One region of the Lactobacillus sp. X-49 genome, then DNA from elsewhere that is predicted to be linked to it. Evidence: predicted binding sites of a transcription regulator. Region 1 holds the regulator's gene; the other holds the start of a gene.
What was found. Region 1 encodes NrdR, which represses ribonucleotide reductase genes. Its sites were predicted from a motif close to ACACNATATATNGTGT; they were not measured.
Positions count from the first base shown of each region.

Region 2: ACYIAQ_RS08415 (deoxynucleoside kinase) is a predicted target of NrdR. The motif match lies at 1,343-1,358, and genes of this name have one in related genera.

Region 1 covers NZ_JBXSQM010000005.1:27,397-44,176, reverse strand. Annotated here, with positions in the region: gene infC (translation initiation factor IF-3) at 1-375, opposite strand, end outside; gene ACYIAQ_RS03715 (transporter substrate-binding domain-containing protein) at 596-1,411, opposite strand; gene thrS (threonine--tRNA ligase) at 1,472-3,406, opposite strand; gene dnaI (primosomal protein DnaI) at 3,805-4,704, opposite strand; gene ACYIAQ_RS03700 (DnaD domain protein) at 4,714-6,075, opposite strand; gene nrdR (transcriptional regulator NrdR) at 6,078-6,545, opposite strand; gene coaE (dephospho-CoA kinase) at 6,532-7,149, opposite strand; gene mutM (bifunctional DNA-formamidopyrimidine glycosylase/DNA-(apurinic or apyrimidinic site) lyase) at 7,146-7,976, opposite strand; gene polA (DNA polymerase I) at 7,991-10,663, opposite strand; gene ACYIAQ_RS03675 (hypothetical protein) at 10,953-11,666, opposite strand; gene ACYIAQ_RS03670 (CopY/TcrY family copper transport repressor) at 11,701-12,138, opposite strand; gene ACYIAQ_RS03665 (Cof-type HAD-IIB family hydrolase) at 12,164-12,979, opposite strand; gene glmS (glutamine--fructose-6-phosphate transaminase (isomerizing)) at 13,074-14,885, opposite strand; gene glmM (phosphoglucosamine mutase) at 15,173-16,525, opposite strand; gene ACYIAQ_RS03650 (CdaR family protein) at 16,539-16,780, opposite strand, start outside.
Region 2 covers NZ_JBXSQM010000020.1:1,524-18,303, forward strand. Annotated here, with positions in the region: gene amaP (alkaline shock response membrane anchor protein AmaP) at 1-125, shown strand, start outside; gene ACYIAQ_RS08405 (DUF2273 domain-containing protein) at 137-316, shown strand; gene ACYIAQ_RS08410 (Asp23/Gls24 family envelope stress response protein) at 337-855, shown strand; gene ACYIAQ_RS08415 (deoxynucleoside kinase) at 1,400-2,047, shown strand; gene ACYIAQ_RS08420 (deoxynucleoside kinase) at 2,063-2,752, shown strand; gene ACYIAQ_RS08425 (amino acid ABC transporter permease) at 3,468-4,109, shown strand; gene ACYIAQ_RS08430 (amino acid ABC transporter ATP-binding protein) at 4,126-4,767, shown strand; gene ACYIAQ_RS08435 (amino acid ABC transporter substrate-binding protein) at 4,781-5,626, shown strand; gene ACYIAQ_RS08440 (NCS2 family permease) at 6,003-7,310, shown strand; gene ACYIAQ_RS08445 (DASS family sodium-coupled anion symporter) at 7,412-8,866, shown strand; gene ACYIAQ_RS08450 (NCS2 family permease) at 8,991-10,301, shown strand; gene ACYIAQ_RS08455 (hypothetical protein) at 10,397-10,675, shown strand; gene gndA (NADP-dependent phosphogluconate dehydrogenase) at 11,281-12,666, opposite strand; gene spxB (pyruvate oxidase) at 12,773-14,575, opposite strand; gene mnmG (tRNA uridine-5-carboxymethylaminomethyl(34) synthesis enzyme MnmG) at 14,840-16,738, opposite strand; gene mnmE (tRNA uridine-5-carboxymethylaminomethyl(34) synthesis GTPase MnmE) at 16,749-16,780, opposite strand, start outside.

The sequences.
Region 1 (16,780 bases):
AGTAATAGCTCGACCCCTGAACCTAATCGAAACACGAACCTGAGCTCCTTCTTTAGTTAGGAACTTTTGAGCGTGTTTTAATTTAGTATTGAAATCATTGCCTTCAATTGTCGGACTTAGGCGAATTTCTTTCACACTAACAGTCTTAGACTTCTTACGTGATTCTTTAACCTTTTTTTGTTGTTCAAAACGGTATTTACCATAGTCCATAATCCGGGCAACCGGTGGTTTGGCATTAGGCGAAATTAGAACTAAATCTAAACTTGCAACACTGGCTTGGCGTAATGCCTCATCCTTAGTTACAACACCAACTTGTTCACCATCTTCATTAATTAAACGAACTTCACGTGCACGTATCTGATCGTTTAATATCAAATTCCTTGGTATAATTCTTCACCTCCATGTTAATTTGAGGACAAGAAAAAGACGGGTACTAAGTGCCCCGCCTTTAATCAACAGAAAATATCGATTAGCCCAGAGGTCAACTTAACTTAGGCGAGAAGCGGGAAGCTCCTTCTTGTTCTCAACTAATGCGATTATACACGTTCTCATTATTTACGTCAAATAATTTTTGTTTCAAGCGTAAATATAATTCTTAATTGCGATACATCACTTTATAATTAAAACCAGGTACTTTGCTGAACCATTTCTTAATCAACCGATTATATTTCCCACTATGTTGTAATTTCGAAATTGCTGTATTTATGGCATTTTCTAATTCAGGCTGATGTTTATTTATTGCTATTCCGTATGGCTCTTTTGTAAAAGTCCCGCCACGTACCGTTAACCTCGGGTTTTCGACTGCCAAGCCATATAAAACACCGTTGTCACTCGAAAGTGCATCCCCTTGACCCGCTTTTAACGCGATTACGGCTTGACCATAATCCTGCATTTGAACAACTTTAGCTTTGGGTGCCACTTTTTTAATCACATCAACTGAATTATCCCCTACAATGCCAATCACTGTTTTACCAACCAAATCATGAATGTTTTTGATTCTCGAATTTTTTCTAACTAAGAGTGATTGGCCTGCTGCAAAATAAGATTTAGAAAAATTAATTATCTTTTTACGTTCTGGTGTAATAGTCATCGTTGCAATAACGGCATCAACATTCCCATTCTTCAATAATGGAATTCGTGATTGTGCAGTCACCAAAATAAACTTTGCTTTTCCCTTTGATCCTAAAATTTCTTTAGTAATGGCTTTTGCCATATCAACTTCAAAACCTTTTTCTTGATTATCTTGAGTATCAGTTAAACTAAACAATCTAACATCACTCTCAATTCCCCAAGTAAGTGCATGAGACTCTTGTACATTCTTTAAAGCATTTCGATCAGAAACACTTTGGCTACAACCGATTAATAAACAAGCACTGAGTAATATCGGAATTAGCCCTAATATTTTCTTCATAATGGCTCTCCCAATATTTAAATATCGATTGTTAAAAAAATCCAGAGTAACTATTATCAATTATTTATTACGTGAATATGATTTAACATCCTGCTTAATTTCTTTGATGAATTCATCAAATGTCTTTGATACCTCTTCTTCTGTTCCATAACGCCGAACATTAACACTATTTGACTTCATTTCCTTATCGCCTAAAACCAAGGTATATGGAACTTTTTGAGTTTGTGATTCACGAATTTTATAGCCCAACTTTTCATTACGTAGATCAGCTTCTGCTCTAAAGCCACGCTTATTGAGTTCGTCACGAACCTTCTTAGCATACTCAGCATGAGCATCTAGGTTAACTGGAATAATTTGCACTTGAGTTGGAGCCAGCCAAGTTGGAAAGGCACCTTTATAAATTTCGATTAGATAAGCAATAAAGCGTTCCATTGTACCAACAATTCCACGGTGCATCATTACTGGACGATGTTCTTCACCATCTTGACCAATATATGAGAGATCAAAGCGTTCTGGTAGCATAAAGTCAAGTTGAATTGTAGACATTGTTTCATCTGCTCCTAATGCAGTCTTAGTTTGAATATCCAATTTTGGACCGTAAAAGGCAGCTTCGCCTTCAGCTTCAACATAATCAAGTCCCATGTCATCCATTGCCTTTTTTAGCATTGACTGACTTCTTTCCCACATTTCATCATTAGCAAAATACTTTTCTGTATTCTTTGGATCACGATACGATAATCTGAAGTAGTAATCAGTGATATCGAAGTCATTATAAACATCCATAATTAATTTCAATATTTTAGAAAATTCTTCCTGCACTTGATCTAAAGTAACAAAAGTATGACCATCGTTCAGTGTCATTTCACGCACACGTTGCAAACCAGACAAGGCTCCAGATTTCTCATATCTGTGCATCATTCCTAATTCAGCAATACGAATTGGCAATTCACGATATGAACGAATATGATGCTTATAAATTTGAATATGAGATGGGCAATTCATTGGCCGTAGTTCAAGCATTTCACCATCGCCCATGTCCATTGGCGGGAACATGTCATCACGATAATGTGCCCAGTGACCAGAAGTCTTATAGGCATCAACATTCATTAAAACGGGAGTGTAAACATGTTGATAGCCGTCAGCAACTTCTTTGTCGATTATATAACGTTCAACAACACGGCGAATTGTTGCACCTTTAGGCAACCAATAAGGAAGACCTGCACCAACTTTTGGGTCAACAAAGAACAAATCAAGATCACGTCCAATCGTTCGATGGTCACGTGCCTTAATTTCTTCACGCCGTTTCAAATCAGCATCAAGGTCTGCTTTTTTGAAGAAAGCTGTCCCCGAAATTCTTTGTAGCATTGGGTTAGATGATTGACCTTGCCAATAAGCGCCAGCAACTGACAACAATTTAAATTGCTTAATTTTACCAGTATTTGGTAAAAGAGCCGCGAAACCAAAATCAACAAAATTGCCTAACTTGTATGCTGAAATGGTTTCACCTTCTTCGGCCTTTAATAACTCCAACTTATACGGATCAGCTTTAAAAATTTCTTCCAATTCGGCTCTTGGCATTGTAACTGGTTCGATTTTTGCGCCAGACTTAACCATTTGCTTAACAGCTTTTTCTAATTCTGGTAATTCGCTAATTTTAATTTGATTTTCCTTATCAGTATCAACAAAAAAGCCATCTTCGTTTGCTGCATGTGCACCTAAACATATTTCTGGATAAATCTTCTTAGCTGCTGCTTCAAAAACAAAGGCAACGCTGGCACGAAGTATGTTTAGTCCCTCATCATCCTTATCTGTAATAATTGCAACCTTAGCATCTTGGTTAATTTCATAATCAACCGATCGAATTTGACCATCAACCTTACCAGCAAGTGCTGCTTTGCCAAGAGAAGTCGAAATACTATGAGCCAAGTTACTAATCGTAATAGCTTGACTAAAATCCCTTTTTGAACCATCTGGCAAAATTATTGAAAAACTCATGTATACCTCCAAAACAAAAAAGTCCCAGTGCGAAATGCACTGGGACGTATTTAACGTGGTTCCACCCAAAGTTTGGTCAAAAAAATTCTTGACCATCTCTATGAATTGATAATGGAACTCACCCGTTTAAAAATCTTTTTCATGTGAATGAGTGGGGTATTACTCAATTGAAAGACTTACAGAATAATGTCTTTCTCTCTGAATAGAGTAATATCATGTTCATTCATTGATGTTAATTATACATAATTAATATCATATTGCAAACTTTTTTAAAATTTAATGAAGATTGTTAAAGAATTTCTAACCACCTTTATCTAATTGTTAGATTGATAAAATACTAGACAAAAATGCTTCGAAATTATTATAAGCATCAGTTTCATATCACTTAATGCTTTACTTTAATTGCGCCGATTAGGACCAGACACAACAATTTCCTTAGCCAGGAAATGAACTCTTTCCATTAATCGAGCTGCCTTAACGGGATCAATCGCATTTCTTGTTTCCTTGAAATGTTCCTTTAATTCTTCCATCGCCATATTTGAAGAAAAGAAGGTTGGTAAAACATTATCCATTCGAGCTTGCAGAATCACTGCAAGTACCTCATCACGTGACCATTGGCTAAGCGTTTCTGCACCGATATCATCAATAATTAATAGATCACATTGGGCAATTCGTTGAACCTCATCCGCCAAACTATTATCATTAAAATGACTTGACAAATTAGCAATAAAGGTTGGTAAATGCAAAAATATTACTTGTCTGTTCATCGCAGCCACTGTATTTGCAAGTCCAGCCAAAAGATAAGTTTTACCAACTCCAAAATCACCAGATAAATATAAACCCTGGGGATGATGATTTTTTGAATAATTCACTAAAAAAGTTTGAATATCTGCAATCGCAGATGCCCGTCCCGGAGCCATTTCTACTTGACTTAAACGGACATCGTGTAATGCAAATGGTAAATTAATTAAACGCACGTTTTTTTTAATACTTTGCTCACGATCTTTTTCCAATTTGCTTTCTTTTGGTACATATTTTAGTGTGATTGCTTGACCACTTAAAATAAGTTCAGGACGATAGCCACTGGTTACCGGGTCATCATGCTCTTGCGAGAGATAATATTCATATAAACTTGATAGGCTATTATTAATAATTTCAGGTGTCAACCGATCTTGATATTGACTGATAAATTCATGAATTTTTGGATTATTCAAGATTTGCTTACGCAGATTTTCATTACCGTGCCCTTGTGCTTTTGTTGCATTTCCATGTGCTAAAAATTTGTTGATTGGTTGCATAATTATCACCTATTTCATGCCGTTTTGATCTTCAAAATTTTTAAAGAATTGTTTTAGATCTGCCGTAGAGACATCAGTCTTTTTTGCCGACTTCTTTTTACTCCAATCGGTACCTTTTTCGACTGGTTTATGAGAATAAAAACTGGCTGAACGAGTCTGTTGCTTTTTGAATTTATCTTGTTCTCTTTTATCCATGTAATCAATCGCCTGTGCGCCACTTTGCACCCCATGTTGCAACCAATCATGCAAAATTTTGTTAGCTAGTCGGTATGATACATTCGGGGCACTTTTCAAACAGGCATAGGTCAAGATATTTAGTAAATCAGCAGAAATCCCTTTCTGATTATAAAGATTGTCAAGAACTTGATATTCACTAGCATCAACATAATCATGACGATCTGATTTTAGTTGATATATAAATTGAGCGGGAGACTTCGATTGTGCAAGTTGTAATACCTGCTGTTCTCGTATACTAAAATGTTTAATATCCTCACTTTTATTAGAAGCTTGCTCCTGCTGTTTAAGATTCTGGCGTGTATGCTCAGCATGAATACTGTTAGCAATTGTTTGTTTAATCAACGGCATATTCAAGTGGTAATCACCATGTAAACATGGCAAGGTTTCATCAACAAATTCCTGTTCGGACAAGCCATAAGTCCTCATCAAACCTTGAATAGCAGGACGATTTCGCTCAATTTCACTTCCAGCAATCTGATAAATTTCAAACTGTTGTTTCATAAATTCCCAGTCAATTTGTTCTGGAGGATTAATTTCGGCCGGTTTACTTTGCACAATCTGGTTTTCTTGTGCTGCTTTCTTAACCTCAGGAGAGGGATCAATTGCTTCTTCTTCTGACAACCGAAAAACATCAATAAAAGAGGCAGAAACATCTTTAGCAGACTTAAGACCATTAATTTGACTGAACGATTTTTGACTTTCACGAGCAAATTCATGACTCAATGATTGAAACATCGTTATCCCTACTTTTTCCTTTAACAGACTAGTTAAAAGTGCCGTTGAAAAAAATTCACTGCTGCTAGGTACACGCTTCAAAGAGAAGAGTAAAATTTGTCCCATAATCTGATTTTCTAACTTACTAGTTCTGACTAAACCAACGGCTTCAAGCTTATGCAAACTCGATAATAGTTTGTTTATATCACAGTCAAGCTGTTCCTGCAGTATATAAATTCCCTTGGCATCAGACAGCATCGCTCCAGAGTCATAATCTTCAATCATGCTTAAATATAGCGACAAGGCTCGTGAACCAATTAACGGCTGATAAAGTTTAATTAGAACTCGTAAATCACCCGGAAAAATATCTACTCGGTTAGTAATAAAGAAAGGCTGTTTAGGATTAGGCGTTTCATACATCACTAATTGTCCTTCTCACGTTTGGCAATCATGTCTTCCATTGTCTTCATAAAACTAGACATATCTTTAAATTCACGATAAATTGAAGCAAAACGAATATAAGCAACATCATCCAATTCTGCCAACTCATCCATCACTAGTTGACCAATTTTTTTCGAAGAAATTTCACTAATTCCTTGCTGACGGACCAGATTTTCCACATGATCAACCAGTTGCTCAAATTGTTCACTGGTAATCGGTCGCTTTTGTCCCGCAGCCATCACTCCACGTAAAATCTTCTTACGGCTAAACGGTTCACGTGTGCCATCGTTCTTGACAACCAATAAAGGGGTGGTTTCTACTCGTTCAAATGTAGTAAATCGAAACCCACAATTTTCGCATTCACGTCGCCTTCTGATTGCCCGATTCTCGTCACTAGGTCGTGAATCAATGACTCGCGAGGCATTCTGTCTACAGTTAGGACATTCCATATTGATCCTCCTTTTTTATTTTAACTAGTAATTGGCTTAATTTTTGATTTAATTCTTCGATAGTACCAGTATTAGTGATGACATAATCGGCTAATTTTTCCTTCTGAGCTAAGGGCATCTGACTATGAATACGTTTAAGAGCATTTCCTTTAGTTAAATGGTCACGCGCCATTAAGCGTTCAAGTTGGATTTTCTCTGGTACAGTCACTAAGATAGTGCGATCACAATAATTTTGACCTCCGGATTCAAATAACACAGGAGCATCAACAACAATAAACGGCTTCTGTAACTTCCTATATCGCGTAATTTTAGTCTGAATTTCCCGAAAAATCAATGGATGAGTGATCTGATTAAGAACTTGCAATTGTCGCTTATCACTAAAGACCATTTGTCCTAGATACTGACGATTAACTGTTTGATTAGAATTTAAAATTTTCTTACCAAAGTGCCTTACCACATCATTATACCCTTGGTGCCCAATATCCAAAATTTCGTGAGCAATCTGATCACAATCAATAACTGGCAGTTGCCTTTCTTTAAAGAAATCATCGACAGTACTTTTACCACTGGCAATCCCACCAGTTAATCCTAAAACTAATGTCATCGATAGGTTACCTGACAATAAGGGCAAAATGTCGTACCACGACCATTAACCTTAATTTTTTCTAATGCCGTCCCGCAGCGTCGACAGGGTTCCCCTCGGTGCCCATAAACTAAAAGCATTTTTTGAAAATTGCCTGTCTCACCATTTGCATCTAGATATGTATGAATAGTTGTTCCTTTCTCAATGATTGCCTGGGCAATAATCTCATTAATATTGTCACGCAAATTATCCACTTGATTTGAGGGGATTTTACTAGCCAAACTTAGCGGATTAATTTTAGAGCGCCATAAAACTTCATCAACATAAATATTACCTAGACCTGCCACAACTGATTGATCCAGTAATGTATTTTTTATATTCTTTTTTTTATGTTTTAAACTGGTTCTCAAATACGCCTTGGTAAATTCAGGAGAATTTGGTTCAAAGCCAAGTTTACTAATTCCAGTAACTTCTCTTTCTGTTCCCGTCCTAACCAACTGCATTCTACCAAATTTACGCACATCATTATAGCGTAGTGCCGTACTATCTGTGAATGCAAATTGAACATGATCATGCTTGTTTTTAGGATCTAACTCATTAACCAAACGATACTTTCCCTCCATGCGTAAATGCGACACAACGGTAAAATTATCATTAAAACGAATTAGTAAATATTTAGCATAACGATCAATATTAATAACTTTCTTTCCGGTCAATTGATTAACGAATTCCTTAGGATCACTGGCAATAATTTTAGGATACCACAATGTTATTTTCTTGATTGTTTTGCCCGTAATTAGCGGCAGTAGTGTGCGCCGCACGGTCTCAACTTCTGGCAGTTCTGGCATTTATTATTACTCCCTTACTTGGCTTCAAACCAGTTATGACCATAACCCGAATCTGCAATTAGAGGAATATCAAGCTTGACGGCAGATTGCATTACTTGTGGAACAATTTTTGACACAATTTCAAGCTCATCTTTAGGCACATCAAAGATCAATTCATCATGTACTTGAACTACCATCTTGGTCTTTAACTTTAATTCGTCGAGCTTATGCTGCATATTAATCATTGCAATTTTAATAATATCAGCAGCTGATCCTTGAATTGGTGAATTTATCGCTGTTCGCTCAGCAAAAGAACGTACATTATAGTTTTTAGCGTGAATATCTGGTAAATAGCGACGCCGATGCATAATAGTTTCCGCATAACCATGTTCACGTGCAAATTGCACAGCGTTACCCATATATTCACTAATTTTGGGATACTGCTCAAAATAGTTATCAATAAATTCCTTAGCTTGTTTACGACTAATATTTAAATTCTTGGATAAACCATAATCCGAAATTCCATAAACAATACCGAAATTAACAGCCTTTGCACGGCGCCTCATTAGCGGTGTAACTTCATCCGTGGAATTCAAATGAAAAATTTTCATCGCTGTATGAGCATGAATATCATATCCAGTCTTAAAAGCTTCTTGCATTTGCTCATCACCAGAAACTTGCGCTAAAACACGCAACTCAATCTGCGAATAGTCACAAGAAAAAATATATCCATCTGGTTCACTTGGAACAAAAGCCTTTCTAATTTGCTTACCTTCCTCAGTTCTAGTTGGAATATTTTGTAAATTAGGATCAACCGATGACAAACGACCAGTTGCTGTTAATGTTTGCAAGTAGCGCGTATGCACACGGCCGTCTTGTTGAATAACATCCAGTAAGCCATTCACATAAGTTGACTGAATCTTAGAAATTTGACGATATGTCAATATATGAGGAATAATTGGATTTTGCTCCTTTAATTGATTAAGAACATCAACTGAGGTTGAATAACCAGTTTTAGTTTTCTTAATTGGAGGCAAATTCAACTTTTCAAACAGAATATGTCCTAGCTGTTTTGGTGAATTCAAATTGAATTCTTCACCAGCTTCTTCAAAAATCTTCTTTTCTAATTCACTTAATTTTTGGGCAAATTCTTTTTGTAAATCGATTAAAGTACCTGCTTCCACTTTAATACCATTCATTTCCATAATGGCTAAAACTCGCGCAACTGGAATCTCAATACTTGCATAAAGGTCGTCTTGCTCATGTTCTTGCAGTTTATCGACTAAAATATTCTTCAAACTTTCAACAGCCTGTACTTTACTTGCTAAATGATTAAATATCTTTTTATCATCATTAGGAATCTGCAAACTTCTACCTTTACCATAAATTTCCTCATCACGCATAACTGAGTCGTTACCGTACATGTGACAAATTTCACCCATGTCATCAGAATTGTTTTCATTATTAATAAGATATGAGGCTAAAAGCATATCATAATCAATTCCATGAGCAGTGATTCCCAAACGATTTAAGCCGACCATTGTTCGCTTTAAGTCAAACACATTTTTCTTAACCTGCTTATCTTCAAGCGCATGTTGGAGATTAGCGCTTTTTAAAAGATCCATATCGCGACTAACAAAGATTTGCTTACCCACTTTAAGGGCAAAGCCAACAAAATTGGCAAGATGATAATTTGCGCCAAGCATGGCTAAGTAAAAACTAATTGTTGCCCCACTTTTCACTTTAATATCAGTAATATTTTCATTAGTTACAATAGTATATTTAACTGGTACGATTGGAGCTGTTTCTTTAGTTGCAACTAAATCGGTACTAGATTCTAATTCGTTTAAAAATTTACGGAAATTCATTTTTTCATAAAAACGATGAAGCTTTTTGTAATTAACTTCTTGTTTTTTTATGTCATCTAGAGTAATGGTTACGGGCGTTTGGCAATTAATTGTCGCTAGTTTCTTAGCTAAAAAGGCTTTATCCCTATCATTGATTAAATTTTCTTTCAATTTAGACTTCTTCAACTCATCTACATGCTGGTATAAATTTTCCACTGAGCCGTATTGTTGAATCAAATTCGAAGCTGTCTTGGGACCAACTTTGGTAACCCCAGGATAGTTATCCGAATTATCACCCATTAAAGCCTTCATATCAATAAATTCCGTCGGAGTAACGCCATTAACTTCTTTCATGTGTTCTGGGGTATAAGCCTCTAAATTCTGCACACCCGTCTTGGTTACCATAACAGTAATTTTATCAGAAGCAAGCTGCGTTAAATCTTTATCTCCAGTTACAACTGTAACATCATAAGCGGAATTTTCCCCTAGCTTGGCAAAAGTTCCAATAATATCGTCGGCTTCGTAATTGACTAACTCGTAGGTCGAAATCCCCAAATCATGCAATAACTCCTGAATATACGGAAGTTGCTCCGAAAGTTCTGGAGGGGTTTTCTGTCGTCCACCTTTATAATCATCATACATAGCATTTCTAAAAGTCGTTTTGCCAGCATCAAAAGCAACCAATACATGGTCGGGTTTGATGTCATTTAACAAAACATCCAACATATTCTTAAATGTATAAATGGCATTAGTATGCAAACCCTCTGAATTCTTGAAATTATCAAGCTGACGGTATAGTGCATAAAAAGCACGAAAGGCAATAGAATTACCATCGATTAAAAGCAATTTTTGATTAGCCATTAGATCTCCTCATGTAAAACTTCAATTAATTTAACTATCATTTTAACAGTTTTTATCGCTTCTTGCAGACTAGGGCCTTGGTGTGCATAGAAAAGTCGTTTATTTGTTTTTTTGGTATTTAATTTTTAAGATGTTAGATTTAAGTTCAACCAACCTAAATCTTAAATAACATAAACTTTTTAATTACAATTATTCTTTTCGAAATATTTCTAAATTATCTGAGATATTCAAAAACAAAAAATTCAAATTTTCAATTATTGAAAATTTGGATTTTTTAATCTATTTTAATTTAATTATTTTTAGCTGTGATTTTTAAGACTAACGGCCAAAGCACTATTATTACCAATGCAAGTCCCAAGCCGAGCCAAAGGGCAGCCGACGTTGACAAAGTAATCCCGTGATAAAACTCAGTTTGCAGATATTGCAATAATTCATTAACGTAGAATTGTTGCAAGCCAAATGTTGCTCCCGCTGAAAGTAGCAATAATAACGAAGCGATTTTTTTGCCAAGTAAAACAAGAAGCGCTGTAATCGCAAAGACGGCAATTACTCCGAAGAAAAAGTAATGAAACATATTAATTTTTTGCTTTACTGACTGTGAGTTATGTTTCAAATTATGATTAATTCTGTCTATGATAACATAATTAAAGGCCTTCTGAATTTGATTTTTCTCAGTTAGATTTAAATTCTTATCCGTCAATTCTCCATTTTCTTGATAACTAACGCTAAGATTATAAAGGTTTGTATAAGAAAGATTATACTGATACTTGCGTTGAAGTTGACCCCAAATTTTATCCGTAACGCCAAGTTCTTCCCCTAATTTTAACGTATTTTTTAAATCTATATTGTCTGAGTGGTCAACATTCTTTTGAACAATTGCTTTAGCCATTGCTGGAACATTCTCTACAACGATATTTATAGGGCTTTTCAATAATAAGAAACCAGAAATGCAAACCAAAACAGCAAAAACTATTCGCAACAAAAAATTACCAATTTTTTTCATTTAAACTATTCGCCTCCGATTAATTAGCTTAGGGTTAACAATCATGCTGCCCCAGCGTTAAACAATCGCACGGAACCATTGCCGGAGCATTCTCTTTTTTACGGGCTAGTTCTTGTTCAATTGTTGTAATATCATTTTTAGTTAATGGTATCTTTTTGATAATTTCAATCAACACCTGTCCTTTATGCATATCACACATACGACTCATCATTTCATTTGTAACTTGAATCATCATTTCCACTTGAGTAACCGTCGCCGAATATACAAAACGGTGACCATCCTTATGTGTTTGCAAAAGACCTTTCTTCACTAAGCGTCTCATCAATGTTTTAATCGTTGACTGCGACCAATCTTTTTTTAATTGCAACTGTTCAATCACATCACCCGTATGTATTTTACCTAGTGTCCACACAATACGCATGACTTCCCATTCCGCTTCAGAAATATTATGCTCGATCTTTTTTTCCACCATAACCATTAACTCAATCTTAATTCTACTACAATATAAATTTTTTTAGTGCTTGGGCAACTCCGTCATGATCGTTATCTTCGGTCACGTAGTCCGCTTTCTTTTTAATCATATCAATGGCATTTCCCATAGCGATCTTTTTAAATCTAGGATTTGTAAACATAGACAAGTCATTACTCTGATCACCAAAAACCATTATTTGATTTTGGTCAATTTTCAAGCGATCAGCTAATTGTTCGAGGGCACTACCCTTTGAAACATTTTTGGGAGTAATCTCAATGATTTCCGGAAGACTTCTAATAATATCGTATTTAGCAAATGCCCAATCTGGAATACACCGCCATAATTGATCAACATCCTCGATATCGTCAATTAAGCCAAAGGTGGCTTTGTTGAAAGTAAAGTCCGTCTTAATTTCGTCCGGTTCACGAATTTTCAAGATATTATTTAGCAAATATGCGTTTTTAGTCAAATTCAAGCCGAGGTCATGGTCACATGACCAGAAACAATCCGTAGTTTCAAAATGAAGATTTACTTTAGCTAAACGTTGCAACTTATGCATATTGGTAAAATCATTGTAATTCATCTTGTGATTAATAATAATATTACCGTCAAGATCTTGAACGACCGCACCATTAAAGACAACGTTATATTGACTTTTTCCAGCAAGACCTAGCTGCTGATTATAGGAAAAAACGCCTGATAATGGTCGCCCTGTTGCAAGAACAATCTTTATTCCTAAAGTACTAACTTTTTTAATTACTTGTTCAGTTTCCGATGAGATTTCAACGTTACTATTTAATAAAGTACCATCAAGATCTAGCGCGATCACTTTAATTGCCAAATTCGTTTACCTCCTACTTTGTAATAAGCCAATTATACAAAAAGTCGTAATTACTTACGACCCTTTAGTATATTATTTATTCTCTACTCTATATCTATTCTACTGTAACACTTTTAGCCAAATTACGTGGCTTATCAACATCTAATCCCTTTGCCTTTGAAGTATAGTAGGCAATCAATTGCGTAGCCACAACCGCTATTAAAGGTGTTAAATAATAATCAATCTTGGGTAACACTAGATCATCATTTGGTTTTGCCAAATTCTTGCTAGCAATTGTAATCACATTAGCCCCCCGTGCAACTACTTCTTGAATATTACCACGCATTAAATCAGCCGTTATAGGATCATTGATTAAAGCAATAACCGGGGTACCATCTTCAATTAGTGAAATGGTGCCATGTTTCAATTCTGCTGCAGCAAAGCCCTCAGTTTGAATATATGACACTTCTTTTAACTTAAGTGCTGATTCTAAAGCAAGTGGATAATCGAGACCGCGACCAATATAAAAGGCATTTCGAGAAGGCACTATACATTTCTTAGCCAATTTTTCGATTTTTGATTGATCAGACAAGAGTTGATCAATTCCCTCTGCCGCTAAAGACAAATTTTCTTTTAACTGGAAATTCTTAGCTTGCTTGCGATTTGCCTTTTCTCCCAGAGCCTTAGCCAACACTGCCTCAACAGCAATTTGAGCAGTATAAGCTTTAGTTGACGCAACTGCAATTTCAGGTCCCGCCTCAAGTGTCATTGTGTAATCGGCCTCTCGAGCTAAAGTTGAATTTGGAACATTTGTTATGGTTAAGCAAGGAATTCTACGCTTAAGAGCTTCCTGCAAGACCACACGTGAATCGGCTGTCTCACCAGATTGCGATAAAAAAATGAAAAACGGATGTTGCGATAACATCGGGAAATGATATCCAGCTTCTGACGCAAAACCGACTTCAGTTGGTATACCACTTACTTCTTCAAACATAGTCTTTCCTACTAAAGCAGCATGATAACTTGTTCCCGCAGCAAAAAGGTATAACCGATCAGCTTTGACTAAAGCATCAATAATCTTTGAATCGACTTTTGGCTCTCCTTTTTGATCAAGATAAAATTGATTTAAATGACGTAAAACATTTGGCTGCTCAGAAATTTCTTTCAACATATAAAACTCATATGTGCCTTTGCTTGCAGCATTAGGATCAACTCTTACTTGATAAGGTTGAGGTTTCACTACTTTACCTGTAATAGTTTCAATTCGATATTGATTTTTAGTAATATCGCCAACTTCACCATCATGTAAATCAACAAAGGTATTGGTTTGATCTAGAACGCATAATGCATCAGAAGCAATAATATTTCCTTCAGAAGTTAACCCAAGCATTAACGGTGATTTATTCTTAGCGATAAAAATATGATCCGGTTGTTGATTGTCAACAAGAAGGAATGCATATGAGCCTTTAATAAGAGTGAGAGTTTGTTTCAAAGCACTGAAAGCATCTAGTTTTTTATCACGAGCAATCTTACTAATCAACTGGACAACTACTTCGGTATCGGTATCCGATTTGAAGGTTACATCCTTTAAATACTGTTTCTTAAGTTCCTGATAGTTTTCAATCACTCCATTATGAACTAAATAAAATTTTTTCGTTTCATCAAAATGAGGATGTGCGTTATTTTCACTTGGCGCTCCATGAGTTGCCCATCGTGTATGCCCAATTCCGACTACACCTTGCTCATTGGACGTCATTTTATTTTTTAGATTCTGTATCCGACCAGTAGTTTTTGTTAGAAACTCATTTCCTGCTAAATCATTCAAATAGATCCCAGCAGAATCATAGCCGCGATACTCCAACTTTTTCAAGCCATTCAAAACAACGTCTCTGGCAGATTTTCCAATAACACCGACTATTCCACACATATTTATCTCCTTTGGTATAGTTATATTATTTAAAAATGGATTAGTTTTATAACTAAAGCTACATAAAGAATATTAACCTTTTGGTTTGAATTGGTCAAGTACAGTATTTTGAATTGGTATATACATATTTGAAAATGTTTGAAAAATCAATGCTTACTCAAAGATCTTTTTTAGTTTAATTTGGCACAAAGAGATAAATCAAAAATAAAAGAGCTGATAATCAACGAGAATTATCAGCTCTTTTATTTATTTGCAATTTTTCACAGATTTTTTTTATGATACATTGACTAAACGCCCATTTCTTGTTTAACAACATCGGTAATACGTTTAACATACATAGCTGTTTCTTCTTCTGTTGGTCCTTCTGCCATAACCCTTAGAAGTGATTGGGTACCCGAGGGACGAACTAAAACGCGTCCATCACCATTCATATCTTTTTCGACATCATTAATTGCATCAAGAATTGCTTGATGCTGTTTCCAGCTATTCTTATCTTTGACAGGAACGTTTACAAGGCATTGGGGATAATCTTTAAAATCAACCAATAATTCAGATAATGTTTTACCAGTTTTTTTCATAACAAGCATTAAATGAAGCCCGGTTAGCATCCCGTCTCCAGTATTATGATAATCACTCATAATCACATGTCCTGATTGTTCACCTCCCAAATTAAAGCCATGAGCACGCATTTCTTCAGAAACGTACCGATCTCCGACTTGTGTACGAACATTCTTAATTCCGCGTCTTTCTAAAGCTTTTGTAAAGCCGAGATTACTCATCACTGTTGTCACAATCGTATCATTTTTTAGGCGACCACTATCTTCCATGAAAGTTCCTAAAATATACATGATATGATCACCATCAACTTCATGCCCGTTTTCATCAACAGCTATACATCTATCAGCATCACCGTCAAATGCTAAGCCCAGTTGTGCGCCTTGCTTTACTACTTCTTCTTGTAACCTTTCAGTATGAGTTGCCCCAACATGATCATTAATATTCAATCCATTAGGATGAGTTGCAATTGTTGTAAAATCAACGCCACAATCAGCAAATAAACGCGAAATCAAACTACTAGCTGCACCATTCGCGCCATCAATTACAACCTTTATGCCATCAAGATTTTCGGGAATCGTATTTTCAATAAATTGCAGATATTTTGCACTACCCTCATGAAAATCCGTGACAGAACCTAACCCATCAGCTGATGGACGGGGTAAAAGATCTTCATGAGCATCGATCAATTTCTCAATCTCATCCTCCATCTCATCAGATAATTTTAAACCATCACTACCAAAGAACTTAATACCATTATCCTCAACAGGATTGTGCGAAGCTGAAATCTGCACTCCTGCATCTGCTCCTTGAGCACGTACTAAATAAGATAATCCAGGAGTAGTAATCACACCAACTTCAAGCACTTCAATACCAACGGAAAGAAGGCCCGAAATCAAAGCATACTCAAGCATTTGACCTGAAATTCTAGTATCACGAGATACTAGTACCTTTGCTTGTTCTTTCTTCGACTTATTTTTAGTTAAAATGTAACCTCCATTACGCCCAAGTTTAAATGCCATTTCGGGGGATAAATCCTGATTTGCTACGCCTCGAACACCGTCAGTGCCAAAATACTTTAACATATAAAACACCTTTCTATTTATCTTTAAAATCGTTTATATTATCTACTTTTAACTCAACGTTAATCTGATTAGGATTAGCCTTAACGACCCCATTGGGTAATTTTAATTTCACAGTCTTTGTTGTCGAAGAGTTAACATCTCTAAGGTCTACTGCAACTGGTAGACTTTTAATTTTTACCAGAGCTGATTCACTACCGTATAAAGTAACATAATTGTTTTTAGCCGTCAGAGAATAAACTTTTCTAGCTTTTTCAT
Region 2 (16,780 bases), on a different contig from region 1:
ATGATTATTTAGCAGAACTGGAAAAAAACCTCAAACAATATTTAGGAATTGAGCAGAAGCCCAAAATCAAAATTAAATTTGTAAACTATCATTCTTCTGCTAAATCAGAACAACGAGTTCAATAAAGGAGGCAGAAATGAAAGAAAATTTACAAAAGTACTTTCCAGAAATAAGTGGTGCAATACTTGGAATACTATTAGCACTTTGCTTTATAGGATTGGGATTTTTTAAGACGATTTTTGTAATAGTAATGTTAGTTGTTGGTGCTTTAGTTGGTCATTATGGACCATTGCTTAAAAATTTAAAAAACAAATAAACATATGAAAGGAAATTTATATGACAGAAAATAATTCAAAACACGAAGTTAAAGGTGACTTAAATTATGATTCAAAGGTAATTCAAAAAATTATTGGAATTGCTTTATCTGATATTAAAGGACTCCTAACAGTTAATGGTGGTTTCTTCTCAAACTTAGCTGATAAAATCGTTAATACCGACGATGTTACCAATGGCATCAATGTTGAAGTTGGCAAAAAGCAAGTTGCCGTTGACATTGAAATTGTCGCAGAATACGGTGTTGAAATAGCCAAGTTATATGACCAAATCAAGAAAAAGATTTATGATAAAGTTAAAGAAATGACCGGCTTGGATACAGTTGAAGTCAATGTTACTGTTGTCGATATTAAGACTAAAGAGCAACATGAAAAAGATTCCGTTAGCTTGCAAGACAAAATCACTGGCACAACCAAAGATGCTAAAGAAAAAATTGGTAGCCGCGTAGATAAAGTTGAAAACAAAATTGATGATAAGACAGAAGATATTAAAAAAAAACAAATGACTAATAGAGTAAACTAAACTTTAACTGGGGTGTAATCAAAAAGTTTATCATTTACTAATTAGTTTTAAATACACGATCCCAATATTTATTGGGGCGTGTATTTTATTTGTTAGGTCTTTTAATATTGTTAAAACAATATACATAAATTTAAGTATCCATTTAATTTATCCTAACAAGCTGATCATAAAATCGTTCAGATAATTACAGTTCAACTAAGTAAACAGCTGTTTCTCCAAAAACATCATTATAGCAGTCACTTTTTTGAAACACAGTCTGAGTAATAATCATTAATTTAGGTGTATCTCAGTATGTCTAACAATTATGAAACACCTCAATTGCGTGAGATTAATTCATAACTACATCTCTTTCTAGTTTCAACCAAGATTTTTATAAGTTTCACGTGTAACATGTTTTGTGATCAATAGACAAGCAAAAAATTGTACTGTATTATACAAAATCACTTGACATTTGCCATCCAATTTCAATTTATTTTCCTCTTGTTTGCCACTATATATTGTACTAAACTAGGAAGTAATCAAGATATAGTATTTAAGAAAGAACGTGATGACAGTTATTGTTTTAAGTGGGCCAATTGGAGCCGGTAAATCCAGTTTAACCAGTATTTTAGCTGAACATTTAGGTACACAAGCTTTCTATGAGGGAGTTGATAATAATCCGGTCCTTCCCTTGTATTATCAAGATATGAAACGATATACTTTTTTGCTTAATATCTATCTACTCAACCATCGTTTGGCTCAAATTAATCAAGCAATTAAGGAAAAGAACAGTGTTTCGGATCGTTCAATTTATGAAGATGCTCTCTTCTTTAAAATGAATGCGGAAAATTCTGTTGCTGATCCAACAGAATTTAAAATTTACGATAGTTTGCTGAAAAATATGCTGGAAGATACTCCAGGTAATCCGAGTAAAAAACCTGACTTATTGATCTATATTCACGTATCACTTGATACCATGCTAAATAGAATCAAAAAGCGCGGTCGCTCTTACGAGCAGATAAGTACGGACCCCAGCTTAAAGGATTATTATTCGCGCTTGATTAATTATTACGAGCCATGGTATGAAAGTTATAACGCATCACCGAAAATGTCAATTGATGGTGATCAGTTTGATTTTATCCTCGATGAAACTGCTAAAAAAGAAGTTTTAAAGCAAATTGACGATAAACTGCTTACGATTGGAAATTTATAATGAAGAAGGAAAGTGATGACAGTTATTGTTTTAAGTGGGCCAATTGGAGCCGGTAAATCCAGTTTAACCAGTATTTTAGCTAATTATTTAGGAACTAAACCTTTTTATGAAAGTGTTGATGATAACCCCGTCTTACCACTCTTTTATGCAGATCCTAAAAATTATGCCTTTTTATTACAAGTATTTTTCTTAAACACACGTTTTAGAAGTATCAAAGATGCATTGACTGATGACAATAATGTTCTTGATCGCTCAATTTATGAAGATGCTCTCTTTTTCCAAATGAATGCCGATATAGGCCGTGCAACTAAAGAAGAAATTGACACATACTATGAACTTTTAAATAATATGATGACTGAGCTTAATCATATGCCAAAAAAGAACCCTGATCTATTAGTTCACATTAAAGTGTCATATAATACAATGCTTAAAAGAATTAAAAAACGTGGTCGTCCTTATGAGCAACTTAGTTATGATGCAACACTTGAAGACTATTATAAACGTTTATTACGCTATTATAAGCCGTGGTATGAAAATTATGATCACTCGCCCAAAATGGAAATTGATGGCGATCAGCTTGACTTTATGACCAATGACCAAGATAGGGAAATTGTTCTAGATCAAATTGTTAAAAAGTTAAAAGAGATTGGAAAATTACCTCAATCATGGGATAAATCAACTGAAATTGAAATTGCAGAACAATAATATACAACCTAATTAAAAACAGTCAGTCTAAAAGACAATATTCTTTTTTCTAGATTAGAATAAATTATTAATTTTTTAGTTAAGGACTAATTCTTGATATACGATCAGGATTAGTCCTTTTTATTTGTCCTTATTTCTTTTGCATTGCAATACTCGACGTAGTCTTTAATTACATCTTCTAGTTTATCAAGATTTTTCAAATTTTCTCAAAGCCGTAAAACATTTCACAATTAAGAATCATTAAGAGTTGCATAATCCTATGAATCATGGACTAAAATAGAAATTTTAAGTTCTTAAATTAAGAAATTTCTAGTCCTTGGTGTGAAATAGTGGCGGGCATAACCTTTTAACTATAAACTTCAATGATTAGTGTCCAGTAAATCTTTTGCTCAATTAGTTACAACTCATTTTACATATCTTTGATTAATATTATTCCTAAAGACGTTAGAAATATAAAAACGAGTAAGAATTTGAAAATCATGTCAATCTAGCAGAAAAACTAAATTGTTAATACTTATTTGAGCAATATCTTATATGTCTCAATTCAATTGAAATTCATTTTACATGAAAAGCTGTTAATATTGGTAATTAAAACATCAACTTTAGATCATTTATGTTATGCTTATAGATAATTTCTTGCATGTTTGATCACGACAGCTAATAAAACATTAAAACATGCACCTACTGGAAAAATGAATTATAAAGGAGTTAACCAATGAATTACATTATCTCAATCTTGCCCTCCTTACTTTCAGGTGCGCAAATGACTTTACTTTTATTTTTCTGGACAATTATTATTTCTATTCCTTTAGGAATTATTGTTAGTATAGGCTTATTGTCTCCTTTTAAGCTCTTACGGCTGTTCTTGAAATTTTATGTCTGGATTATGCGCGGAACACCCCTATTACTGCAGCTTATTTTCATTTTTTATGGGTTACCAATCATTGGAATTATTTTCCAACGTTATGACGCCGCTTTATTTGCCTTAATTATTAATTATTCTGCTTATTTTGCAGAAATTTTTCGTGGCGGTTTTCAATCCGTACCTACATGTCAATATGAAAGTGCCCATGTTCTCCAACTTAACTCCTGGCAAACTCTTCAACACGTTATTATTCCCCAAGTTAACAAAATTGTGATACCGTCAATCGGCAATGAAATCATTAATCTTGTTAAAGATACTTCCTTGGTTTACGTAATTGGATTAGGCGAACTTCTACGAGCCGGAAATGTTGCAACAGCACGTGATGTCACCTTAATTCCTCTTATCCTAGTCGGTGTTATTTATTTGATAATGACTGGTTTAATTTCGTTTCTATTGAAGCAAATAGAACAAAATTATTCAAAGTGGAAATAAGTGAAAAGGAAAAATTATGCTTGAATTAAAAAATATTACTAAAAAATTTGGTTCAAAAGTTATTCTAAATAAGCTTAATCTTACAATCCCTGATAAACAAATTCTTGCAATTGTTGGCTCATCTGGTGCAGGTAAAACCACCTTACTACGCTGTCTTAATGGACTTGAAAAAGTCGATGAGGGACATTTTTATTGGAATAACAAAGAGTTCAACCCAACTCAACCTCGTCAAAATGAACAAATTATGGGCGTTGTCTTCCAAAACTACGAACTTTTTCCTAACTTAACAGTAATTAATAATATAACGCTCGCTCCAACCCTAGTATCAAAAGAAAAACTTTCCGTCGCTCAAGAAACTGCTCGAAAACTGCTTAATGAACTTGACTTAGTTAACGCAGAACAATTATATCCTTACCAACTTTCCGGAGGACAAAAGCAACGAGTAGCCATTGCTCGAGCAATGGCTATGAAACCTCGAATTTTATGTTACGATGAGCCAACTTCTGCATTGGATCCAGCATTACGAAACAAAATTGCAGATATCATTTTACAACTAAAAAGCCAAAATCAAATAACACAAATTATTGTTACCCATGATATGGAGTTTGCTAATCAAATCGCTGATATGGTTTTTACAGTTAATGCTTTAGATAAATGAGAAGGTAATCTGAGTGAAGACTAAACGTTTTGTGACTTTAATATTATTATTTATTTATAGTTTGATTTTATCTGCTTGTAGTGGCATTACTATTGGCCAGCATACTAACTCTACTGACAACTGGGAACGTATCAAAGAGCGGGGCTATATTACCATTGGAATTGATGATACATTTGTACCTATGGATTTTCGGCAAAACAATGGCCAATTAGTTGGTTATGACGTTGATTTAGCCAATGCTGTTTTCAAATTATATGGTTTGAAAGTAAATTATCAAACAATAGATTGGTCAATGAACACTACAGAACTACGTAATGGCACAATTGATTTGATTTGGAACGGTTTTAGCAAAACACCTGCTAGAGAAGAAAAAGTTGCTTTTAGTAAAACTTATTTATATGGCTCACAAGTTTTAGTAGCATTGAAAAAGAATAAAATCAATCGTCCTCAAGCAATGAAGAATAAAACTTTGGGCGTCCAAACAGGCTCTTCTGGATATAACGATATAATGAACTATCCTACAATTTTTAAAAATCAGATAAAAAATCAAACCCCTATTCTTTATGATTCATTTACAAATGCATTCATTGATCTCACTGCTCACCGTATTCAAGGGCTCCTAATTGATAGTACCTATGCAAATTACTATATTTCTCATCAAAAAAATCCGGCACAATTTACTGAAGTTGCTACCCCATTTTCAAGAGAAGAATTTGCAGTCGGTCTTCGGAAAAACGATCATTTTCTCCAAAAAAAGATTAACTATGCTTTGAATAAATTCAGTCAAGACGGAACTCTAAAAAAAATTAATGATAAATGGTTTGGCAATCGTGCACAATCACCATTATTGAATAACTAATATCCCGAAAACATTCTTAACAGTTGATTTTAACTCAATAACTAGTAGACATGCCGCATTATTAATTTTTTTACCCCAAGCAAATTATCGAAACAATTTATTCTTTTATGAATATTTCCCAGGAAATACTTACATCTTGGTCATTTCATATTCTCTAATATCTTCTTTATAACCATAATTTTACTTAATTGAACTGGCTATTACAAAATTTAAGTTAATTTGTGACTTTATTATCTAAAGTTACTCAGTAAATAATATTATATTTCAAAATTATTTTCACATATAATTCGTATTTACATTAATTTGTATCAGTGTTACACTATAGAAGTTGTTTAATTTGCCAAAAATACGAACATTTATCCATAGGAGTAATCAAATGAATTTTATAAAAAGCTATTTTCAGCTTAATAAATATAAAACAAGTATAAAAGTGGAATTTTTAGCGGGCCTGACGACTTTTATAAGCATGTCTTATATTTTGTTTGTTAATCCAAGTGTTTTAGGCGCTAGTGGAATGGACAAGGGAGCCGTTTTTACTGCAACAGCCTTAGCTAGTGCTCTAGGCACTGCACTGATGGGGATTATCGCTAACTATCCAATAGGTGAGGCTCCCGCTTTAGGTATTAATGCATTCTTTGCTTACACCGTTTGTGTGGGCATGCATGTTTCATGGCAAACCGCATTAGCAGCTGTTTTTGTTTCTTCAATAATTTTTATCTTAATTACTATGTTTAAACTAAGAGAAAAAATCATCAATGCAATCCCTGCAGATTTAAAATTTGCCATTTCTGCAGGAATTGGGCTTTTTATTGCCTTTTTAGGTATGCAAGATGGCGGTTTAATCGTTGGTAATAAGTCTACCCTAGTTGGTCTTGGCTCATTGCATGATCCTGCAGTTTGGATTACTATTTTTGGATTATTAATAACGGTTATTCTAATGATTATTAATATTCCTGGTGCTATCTTTATCGGAATGGTTTTAGCAGCCATTTTTGGTGTTATAACTGGTCAAATTGCATTACCTAATAAGATGATTTCTTTAGCACCAAGTATTGCGCCAACTTTTGGGCAAGCTGTTTTTCACATAAAAGACATTAATTCACTTCAAATGTGGGTTGTCGTTTTAACTTTTCTGCTTGTCACCTTTTTTGACACAGCTGGTACTTTGATTGGCTTGGCACAGCAAGCTGGTTTTATGAAAAATAATAAAATGCCCCGAGTTGGTAAAGCCTTAACTTCAGATTCTACAGCAATGATGGTGGGATCAATTTTAGGAACTTCACCCGTAGGTGCATTCGTAGAATCAAGTGCTGGAATTGCTGTCGGTGGGCGCACTGGCTTAACTGCTGTCTTTGTAGCCATTTTCTTCTTAATTTCAATGATTTTTAGTCCTCTATTAAGCTTGTTTACAACTCACGTAACCGCCCCAGCATTGATCATTGTTGGCGTGTTAATGGCTCAAAATACTTTGCACGTACATTGGGATAAAATGGAGATCGCTGTCCCTGCTTTTTTAATTTTAATTGGAATGCCACTGACTTATTCAATTTCTGACGGTCTGGCTCTTGGAATAATTACCTACCCAATATGTATGATTGCTGCTAAACGTGGTAAAGAAATCACCCCTATGATGTGGATCTTATTCATCGTCTTTATCATCTTCTTATGGGTTCTAAATTTCTAAAGACTTTACTATTAAACAAAATATATCTATGGTAAAATGTGCAAATGTAGTATATGTTGTTTTGCATCAATATATTAACTTAAATTTCAAAAGAGGTCTTTATGAAAGCACTTGAAAATATCGATTACAAAAAATTCATTATGCCGATTGTATTAGGTTTAATCTTTTGGTTCACTACCCCTATACGTCCAGCTGGAGTAACAGTTGCAGCATGGCATATGTTAGCAATTTTTATTGCTACTATTGCTGGTTGTATTACTTTACCACTTTCTATTAGTGGTGTTACTTTAATTGGTTTTACTTTAACTATTGTTTTAGGCCTAGTGCCCTTAGCTGATAAAGTAGTAAATGGCAAGGTAATTGAAAAGGGAGCAATTAATGCATTTGCCAACTCGTCAGCTTGGCTAATCGTTATGGCATTCATGATTTCACGTGGAATTGTTAAAACAGGTTTAGGTCAAAGAATTGCCCTTTATTTTGTTAAATGGTTTGGACATAAATCCTTAGGTCTTGGTTACGCGATTGGAGCAATTGACTTACTTGTTTCCCCAGCAACACCTTCTAATGCTGCCAGAGCAGGTGGTGTTGTTTATCCATTAATTAAGTCCTTAGCAAATACCTTTGGTTCAAAACCTAATGATCCTTCACGTAAAAAAATGGGTTCTTACCTTGTCTTTACTGAATTCCAAGTTAATATTATTACATCATCATTATTCATGACAGCTTGTGCCCCAAACTTAATTGCCGTAGCTTTGGCTAGCAAAGCTGGTGTTACACTAAGCTGGATGCCATGGCTAATGGCTAGTATTGTACCTGCTGCTATTTGCTTAATTACAGTGCCATATTTTATTTACAAATTATATCCTCCTGAGGTTAAAGAAACTCCAAATGCAAGAGAGTGGGCGACAGATCAGCTTAAAGAAATGGGTAAGTTAACCATACCTGAAAAAATGATGGCGATAATTTTTGCCATTACACTAATTCTATGGATGCTTTCTAGTACATTAGGAATTGATGCCACTCTAATTGCCTTTATCTCTGTAACTTTATTGTTACTTACTGGTGTTCTTTCACCTAAAGACTTATTAAGTGAAACAGGAGCTTGGAATATTCTAATTTGGCTTTCTATTCTTGTTTTTATGGCAGAAAAGTTAACTCAATTTGGTTTCATTGGTTGGATCTCTAGCAGTATTGCTGCTGAAATTAAAGGAGTTAATTGGCTAGTTGCTTTAATAATTTTAGCTTTAGTACTGTTTTATACCCATTACCTATTTGCAAGTGCCACTGCACATAACTCTGCAATGTATTTACCGCTTTTAACAGTTGCCATTGCTGCTGGTGCCCCTAAAGTAATGGCAGCACAATTTTTGGCAATGTTTTCAGCGATTATGGGATCAACTACCCACTACTCTAGTCCAGCAGCTTCTGTTTTAGCATCATCAGGATATGTTAAGCAAAATGAATGGTGGAAGTTAAGTTTTATCTTTGGTATTTTTTACATCTTGGTTTACGGAATCATCGGGCTAGCATGGATGAAAATTATCGGTATGTGGTAATTTTAAAAAACGAATCTAAAAAGATTCGTTTTTTTAATTTCTTGTAATTATTTTTCATTAGAATCATACGCTTATGCTACACTAGATAATGTATTTTATTATTTAAATATTTTTTGGAGGAAAAATGATGACATTAGAAAAAGTCTTTCATTTAAACGATGCTCATACCACTGTCAAACGTGAGTTAACTGCTGCATTAACCACCTTTGTCAGCCTCTCCTACATCCTTTTTGTTAACCCGAACATTTTACATGCAGCAGGAATTGATAAGGGAGCTGCCTTTACAGTTACTGCATTATCAATTGCAATTGGCTGCTTTATTATGGGACTAGTAGCAAACTACCCAATTGCCTTAGCTCCAACGCTAGGCAGCGCTGCCTTTTTTGCTTATAACGTCTGTGGCGGTATGCACATTAATTGGCAAACAGCGCTCGCAGCGGTTTTAGTTGCCTCAGTCCTTTTTATTTTAATTACAGTTTTAAAACTACGAGAAAAAGTAGTTGATGCAATCCCTCAAGATTTAAAATATGCTATTTCTGCCGGAATTGGCTTATTCATTGCTTTTATAGGCTTACAAAATGGTAAACTAATCGTCAACAGTGAATCTAATCTAGTCACTTTAGGCAAGTTTAATACACCGGCAGTTTGGATCACACTTTTTGGATTAACTCTAACCGTCATCTTAATGGCCTTAAATGTACCTGGTTCAATTTTTATTGGAATGGTTGTAACCGCAGTTTTTGGCGTTATAATCGGACAAATTGCCGTTCCAAAGGCAATTATAGCCAGTGCACCAAGTATTACTCCAACTTTTGGTCAAGCTATTTTCCACATTAAAGATATCAATACACCGCAATTATTTATGGTTGTTCTAACATTTTTATTAGTTACATTTTTTGACACTGCTGGAACCTTAATTGGGATGACCGAACAGGCCGGTATGGTAGATCAAAATGGCAAAATTCCGCGTATTGGAAAAGCCTTTTTATCTGATTCCTTAGCAATGGTTGAAGGTGCAGTTCTTGGTACGGCTCCACTTGGAACTTCAGTTGAATCAAGTGCCGGAATAGCTATGGGCGGACGTACAGGTTTAACGGCAATTTTTATTGGTATTTTCTTTTTAATTAGTATGATTTTTAGCCCATTATTAGCCGTAATTCCAACCACAGTTACAGCACCTGCATTAATTATTGTTGGTGTTTTAATGGCTGGTAATCTTAAAAAAATTAACTGGGACAAATTCGAAATTGCCTTTCCAGCTTTTCTAACTGTTATTGGAATGCCTTTAACTTACAGCATTTCAGATGGTTTAGCTTTAGGAATGATTGCTTATCCCATTACGATGATTGCATCTAAACAAGCCAAAAAAGTTTCACCAATGATGTATGTCTTGTTTATAGTATTTATTATCTTTTTCTTAATAACCAACATGTAAAATCAATTTATTAAAGCCATGACAACATGGCTTTTTTATGATATAATTATTAAAAAAGCAAGTTATGATAGTTAACAAACTAAGAGGAACTATGAATGAATAAATTTTATAATAACTATAAAGTTGCATTATCGTTTACAATTTTGGCCATACTTTCTAGTTTAAATTTGATCTTTAGTTCCAATTATTACAAAATGATGGTTGGTCTAGGCTTTATTTTTATAGTAGCAATAATTTCATTTAGTATAGATTATTGGTTTAATAAGCATACTTTTAGAACTAATTACCACTTCAATAAAAAAGGTATTGCCGCCTTAATTGATTATTTAATTGGTATTATTTTATTGGGAACCGCTTACCTTCTTTTAGTTTAAAACGTCTGAAGTAAAGTTGTTACAAGTGTAACACAGCAACTGATTTTTTATCAACTTAAAACTGTTAGAATCATGAAAAAAAGTCCCAAAAGTTAAATAACTTTTGGGACTTTTTTATGATTAAATTATTTAAAAGATCAAAAATTGAACCTTTTCATTAATGGCTAAATAATCATTTAACTAAAACTACCACCTTGATTTTTTCAATTGCTTGAAAATTCTTGATGAACTTTATCATCATTACTTTCTAACCTTCATTTAGTCCGTACAAAAACAAGCCTTGACCAACCATATTTCTTTGAGAAATTTAGACTTAAAAGTTTAATATTTTATCAATTAGCCACATAAATACAAAAAAGCAAATATAATATCAAACCCACAGAGCTAGAAATAAATCTAAACAAGAAACTACTTCAATAGTAAATCTACAGTTGCCTATTATAAATCTTATACAAAATAACGAACAAATCATGTGCAGACTAAAGGGCTTGACGCCGATTGAATATCAACTACAAGCCCTAATATGATAAACATTTACAACATTAGTCCAATTCAGGGACTCATTTAATTATTACTAATTTCCTTATGTTACACGTGTAACATAATTATTTTTCTTCATACCATTCAGTGTGATAAACACCTTCACGATCATTTCTCAAGTAAGTATGTGCACCAAAATAATCACGCTGACCTTGAATTAAGTTAGCTGGCAAACTTGGATTGAAAATTGATTCTAAGTAGTTTAATGATGCACTTAAAGTTGGTGTTGGGATACCAGCTATAGTAGCAAGTTCGATAACTTTCCGCAATGCAGGAATATTCTTTTCCATTAAGTCACTGAAGTAAGAGTCTTGGAACATATTATCAAGCTTCTTGCTATCCGCAAATGCTTTCTCAATATCTTTAAGCATTGATGAACGAATGATACATCCAGCTTCCCATGATTGTGCAATTGCTGGATAACGTAGATCCCACTTGTAAGCATCAGCCGCCATCTTAAGTTGTTGGAATCCTTGAGCATATGCAACAGCTTGGCTTAATTGTAATGCTTTTTCCAAATTAGTAATCAGATCTGTTGGAATTTCTCCGATCCATTTAATTTCTTTGCCTTCACGCGTAGTAGCCTTTGACATGAATCGAGCAAGCACAGCTTCAGCGATTACACTAATTGGTACTCCGAGGTGAACACCATCTTCAAGCATCCAATTGCCTGTACCCTTGTATGAAGCGATATTCAAAATATGGTCAATTACGTAATCAGGAGTCAATTCATCTTTTTGCTTCAAAACTTCAGAAGTAATTTCACTAAGATATGCTTGAACTAAACCTTGATTCCAATCAGCAAAAATCTTTGACATCTCATTGTTAGATTTTCCAGCAACTTTACGCAAAATATCGTAAACTTCGGAAAATTCTTGCATAATGCCATATTCGATACCATTATGAACCATTTTAACGTAATGGCCACTTCCTTCTGGTCCGATAAAACTAACACATGGTTGGCCCTCAGCGTTCTTAGCAGCGATTGCTTCTAAAATAGGCGCAACTTTGCGGTAGGCTGCTTCATCACCACCAGGCATCAAAGCTGGGCCATTTAAGGCACCTTCTTCGCCACCTGATACTCCCATACCGATAAAATGGATACCATGCTCCTGCATCTTATGAAACCGCCGATTAGTATCATGGAAATTTGAGTTACCACCATCTAATAAAATATCTCCTTTATCAAGTAAAGGTAGTAATTTATCTAAAGTTTCATCAACTGGTTTACCAGCCATAATCTGAATTAAAATTTTTCTCGGCTTTTCTAATGAATTAACAAATTCTTTCCAAGAATAAGTTGGTTTTAATTTTTTATCTTCATACTTTGCAAAAGCATCAACTTCTTGTTTATCAATACTAAAACCAGAAACGGAGAAACCATTATTTCTAACATTTAAAGCTAGATTTTTACCCATAACTGATAGACCGATAACACCAAATTGTTGCATATTTATTCCTCCACTGTTAAAAATCATTCCCTATTATTATACTTGTAAGGACGAAAAAAAGCGAAACTTTCAAAAAGTTTCGCTTTTTTATTACAAATTAAATTTATTAATGTTCTGAAGCACCTGAAGTAGTGTCTGACTCTTCTTCTGGTTCTTCTTCAGTTTCTGAAGCGCCTGAAGCAGTATCAGTAACTAAACCATATTTTTCAGCAAAGTAGCTAAATGGCTTCAAGTCTTGTGCTTGATACTTCTTAACAAAGTCTGGATCATCAAGGGTATTCAATTCAGTTGAGTATGGCATGTCATGAGTGAACTTGATGTCGATTAACATTGGTCCATCCATTTGCTTAAATTCCTTAACTGCGTCTTCAAATTCCTTCTTAGTACGTACAGTTACACCCTTAACGTTCATACCTTCAGCAACCTTTGCCCAATCATTATCTGGCATAATAACACCTGATAATGGTTGGTGTGACTGGTCAACTTGTTCAGCTTCAATGAAACCTAAAGTTTCGTTAGTGAATACAACGTTAAGAATATGCATGTTGTAACGAGCTTCTGTCAATAATTCTTGACTCATCATTGCAAAGCCACCGTCACCACCTAAGTTCCAAACTTCACGGTCTGGATGAACAGTTGCTGCTGCGATTGCAGCTGGTGAACCAAAGCCCATAGTTGCATATAAGCCTGAAGTTGCCCAAGTTTGTTCGTCATGTAAGTTTACCAAACGTTGGAAGTCAATGTTGATGTTACCAACATCAATAGCAAATTGAGCATTGTCATCAGCAAATTTATTAATAACATCAAAAATTGGTTCACGACGAATTGGCATTTCATCGGAGTCATCGAAACTGTGCTCCCAATCTTCCCAGTTCTTACGATCATCAATAGCTGCCTTATAAAGTGGTGATTCTTCACGTGCTTCACCAGCATCAATAATTGCTTGCAAAGTCTTAGCACCATCAGCTAAGATTGGAACTTCAACATTGTGACGTTTACCCAATTTTTCAGAATCAACATCAATTTGAACAACCTTAGCTTTAGGATCAAAGAAGAATACTGAGAATGGTGAGTTGTTACCAACCCAAATTACAGCATCTGCATGCATTTGAATATCATCACTAGGTTTTGGAGCAACACGACCAATTGAACCCATGTATGCAGGAAATTCGTCTTCAACAATACCCTTAGCAATAACTGATGAAAGTAATGGTGTCTTGAACTTCTCTGCAAAAGCCTTTAATACATCCCCATGACCTTTCATACCTATACCGTAGTATACAACTGGATTCTTAGCTTCTGCTAATACTTTAACAGCTGCATCAACGTCTTCCTTCTTAGGAGCAGCATAGTTAGGAATACTTGAAATAGTGTTGTATGTTACACGGAAGTTGTCATTAATCTTATCCCAACCAAAGTCCTTAGGAATAATTAAGACAGCTGGTCCCTTCTTAGCATAAGCTTGACGAAGAGCTTCATCCATCATTCCAGGAATTTGATCTGCAGTTTTAATTTGGTGATTCCAAACAGCAACTGCATCAAACCAAGGCTTTTCATCAAAAGCTTGGAAGAAGTCAATATCTTGGCGACTAGTTGGTACGTTAGCAATAATAGCTACCATTGGTACCTTGTCGTATTTAGCATCGTATAATCCATTCATCAAGTGAACAGCACCAGGTCCAGCTGAACCGAAACATACTCCAGCTTTACCAGTGAACTTATATTCAGCTGCTGCCGCTAAAGCACCAGCTTCCTCATGTCTAACCTCAATGTATCTTAACTTATCTTTGAAATCGTGGATAGCATTCATTGTTGAATCGAATGAACCACCTGGAAAACCATAAATATGATCAATGTGCCAGTCCAATAAAACTTGGAGCATAGCATTTGAGCCATTAATTTTTGCCATTTTAAAGTGCATCTCCTTAAATACATGTTACTTACATACTGTATTAAAACATATAATTTCACAATTTCAAGTATATTAAATTCTAAGCTATTACAAATATGTAAGCGCTACATAAAAATATAAGTTTCACAAAGTTTAATTATTTTTTATCCATTTTCTATAATATCAGTTTTTATACTTGTGATTGCCTGATCATTGAGTCGATATTTATGTACTACTTTCCTTAAATTTTTTTATAAAATATTTTTTAAATTTTTGCTAAATTTATCTTTTTACTTTTGCATAATGACCATTTTGAACATAAACACTTAAAATGGCAATGTCAGCTGGATTAACTCCTGAAATTCGCTCTGCTTGAGCAATAGTTTCTGGACGGATTTTCTCAAATTTTTGACGCGCTTCTGTTGCCAAGCCTTCAATCGCTTCATAATCAATCTTAGTTGGAATTTTTTTAGCTTCTTGCCGATGCAATCGATCAATTTGTTGCTGTTCTTTTTGAATGTAACCAGCATATTTGACATTAATTTCAATTTGTTCTTTAACATAGCGATCATTCGAAATAGACACCCCACTCAATTGTTCAATATCGACAATTTTGACACGTGGACGTCGTAAAAAGAGGTCTGCTTTAATACCTGCAGTCATTTGCCCCTCACCAATTTGAGTTAAATATTTTTGCACCTGTTTTTCAGGATGAATTGTGATATTTTGAAGCACATTAGTTGCTTTCTTAATCTGCTTTTTTTTGGTCAAAAATTGATCATAACGTTGCTGCGAAATGAGTCCTAATTCGTAACCATAGTCTGTCAATCGCAAGTCAGCATTATCATTTCGCAAAATCAAACGATATTCTGCCCTTGAAGTAAGCAATCGGTAGGGTTCTTCGGTTCCCTTAGTAACCAAGTCATCAATCAAAACGCCGATATAAGCCTCATCACGCCCTAAAGTAAACCCAGGCTTGCCAGCAGCACGCAGCGCTGCATTAATTCCAGCAATTAATCCCTGACCAGCTGCTTCTTCATATCCAGAAGTACCGTTCATCTGGCCTGCAGTAAATAAGTTTTTAATTATCTTGGTTTCTAGCGTGTGTTTAAGTTGCCACGGATCAACCACATCATATTCAATTGCATAACCCGGTCGCATCATTTCTGCATGCTCAAGACCCGCAACGGAGTGTAACATTTTTAGTTGTATTTCTTCTGGCATTGAGGTTGAAAAATCGCCAACGTATACTTCTTTTGTATCCTTTCCCTCTGGTTCAAGAAAAATCTGATGCCGTGGTTTATCTGCAAAACGAACAATCTTTGTTTCAATCGAAGGGCAATAACGTGGACCCACACCCTTGATTTGACCTGAAAACATCGGTGAGCGCGACAGATTGTCATTAATAATCTCATGCGTTGCTTGATTAGTGTATGTCATCCAACAAGAAACCTGCTCTTTGAGATAATCTTCATCCCTGCTTTCAAAAGAAAAGTGACGCGGTGTTTCGTCCCCTGGTTCCTCTTCTGTTTTAGAATAGTCAATCGTATTGCTGTTAACACGTGGTGGGGTTCCCGTCTTAAAGCGCCGCAACTTAAACCCCAAATTCTCTAAATTTTCAGATAACTTGATAGCTGGAATCGTGTTATTAGGTCCTGATGAATAATTTAATTCACCAATATAGATTCGACCACGTGCAGATGTTCCAGTGGTTAAAACAACACTTTTTGCATAATATCTAGCACCAGTATTAGTGATTAATCCTTTACATATTCCTTTTTCTACAATCAGTTCATCAACCGTAGCCTGACGTAATGTAAGATTTGGAGTGTTCTCAATCACATTTTTCATATGCTCATGGTATTTCCACTTATCTGCTTGAGCTCGAAGTGCTTGCACAGCAGGTCCTTTACCCGTATTAAGCATTCGCATTTGAATATACGTGGCATCAATACTTTTACCCATCTGACCACCAAGTGCATCAATTTCACGTACAACCGTTCCTTTGGCAGGGCCGCCAACCGAAGGGTTACATGGCATAAAAGCAACCATATCCAAACTAATCGTTAACAGCAAGGTCTTTTCACCCATTTTTGCACTAGCTAATGCGGCTTCACAGCCTGCGTGCCCAGCACCCACAACGATTACGTCGTAATCGTTCGAATCGTAACTTTTAATCATCTTTTTGCACCTATTTTCCTAAACAAAATTGACTAAATAATT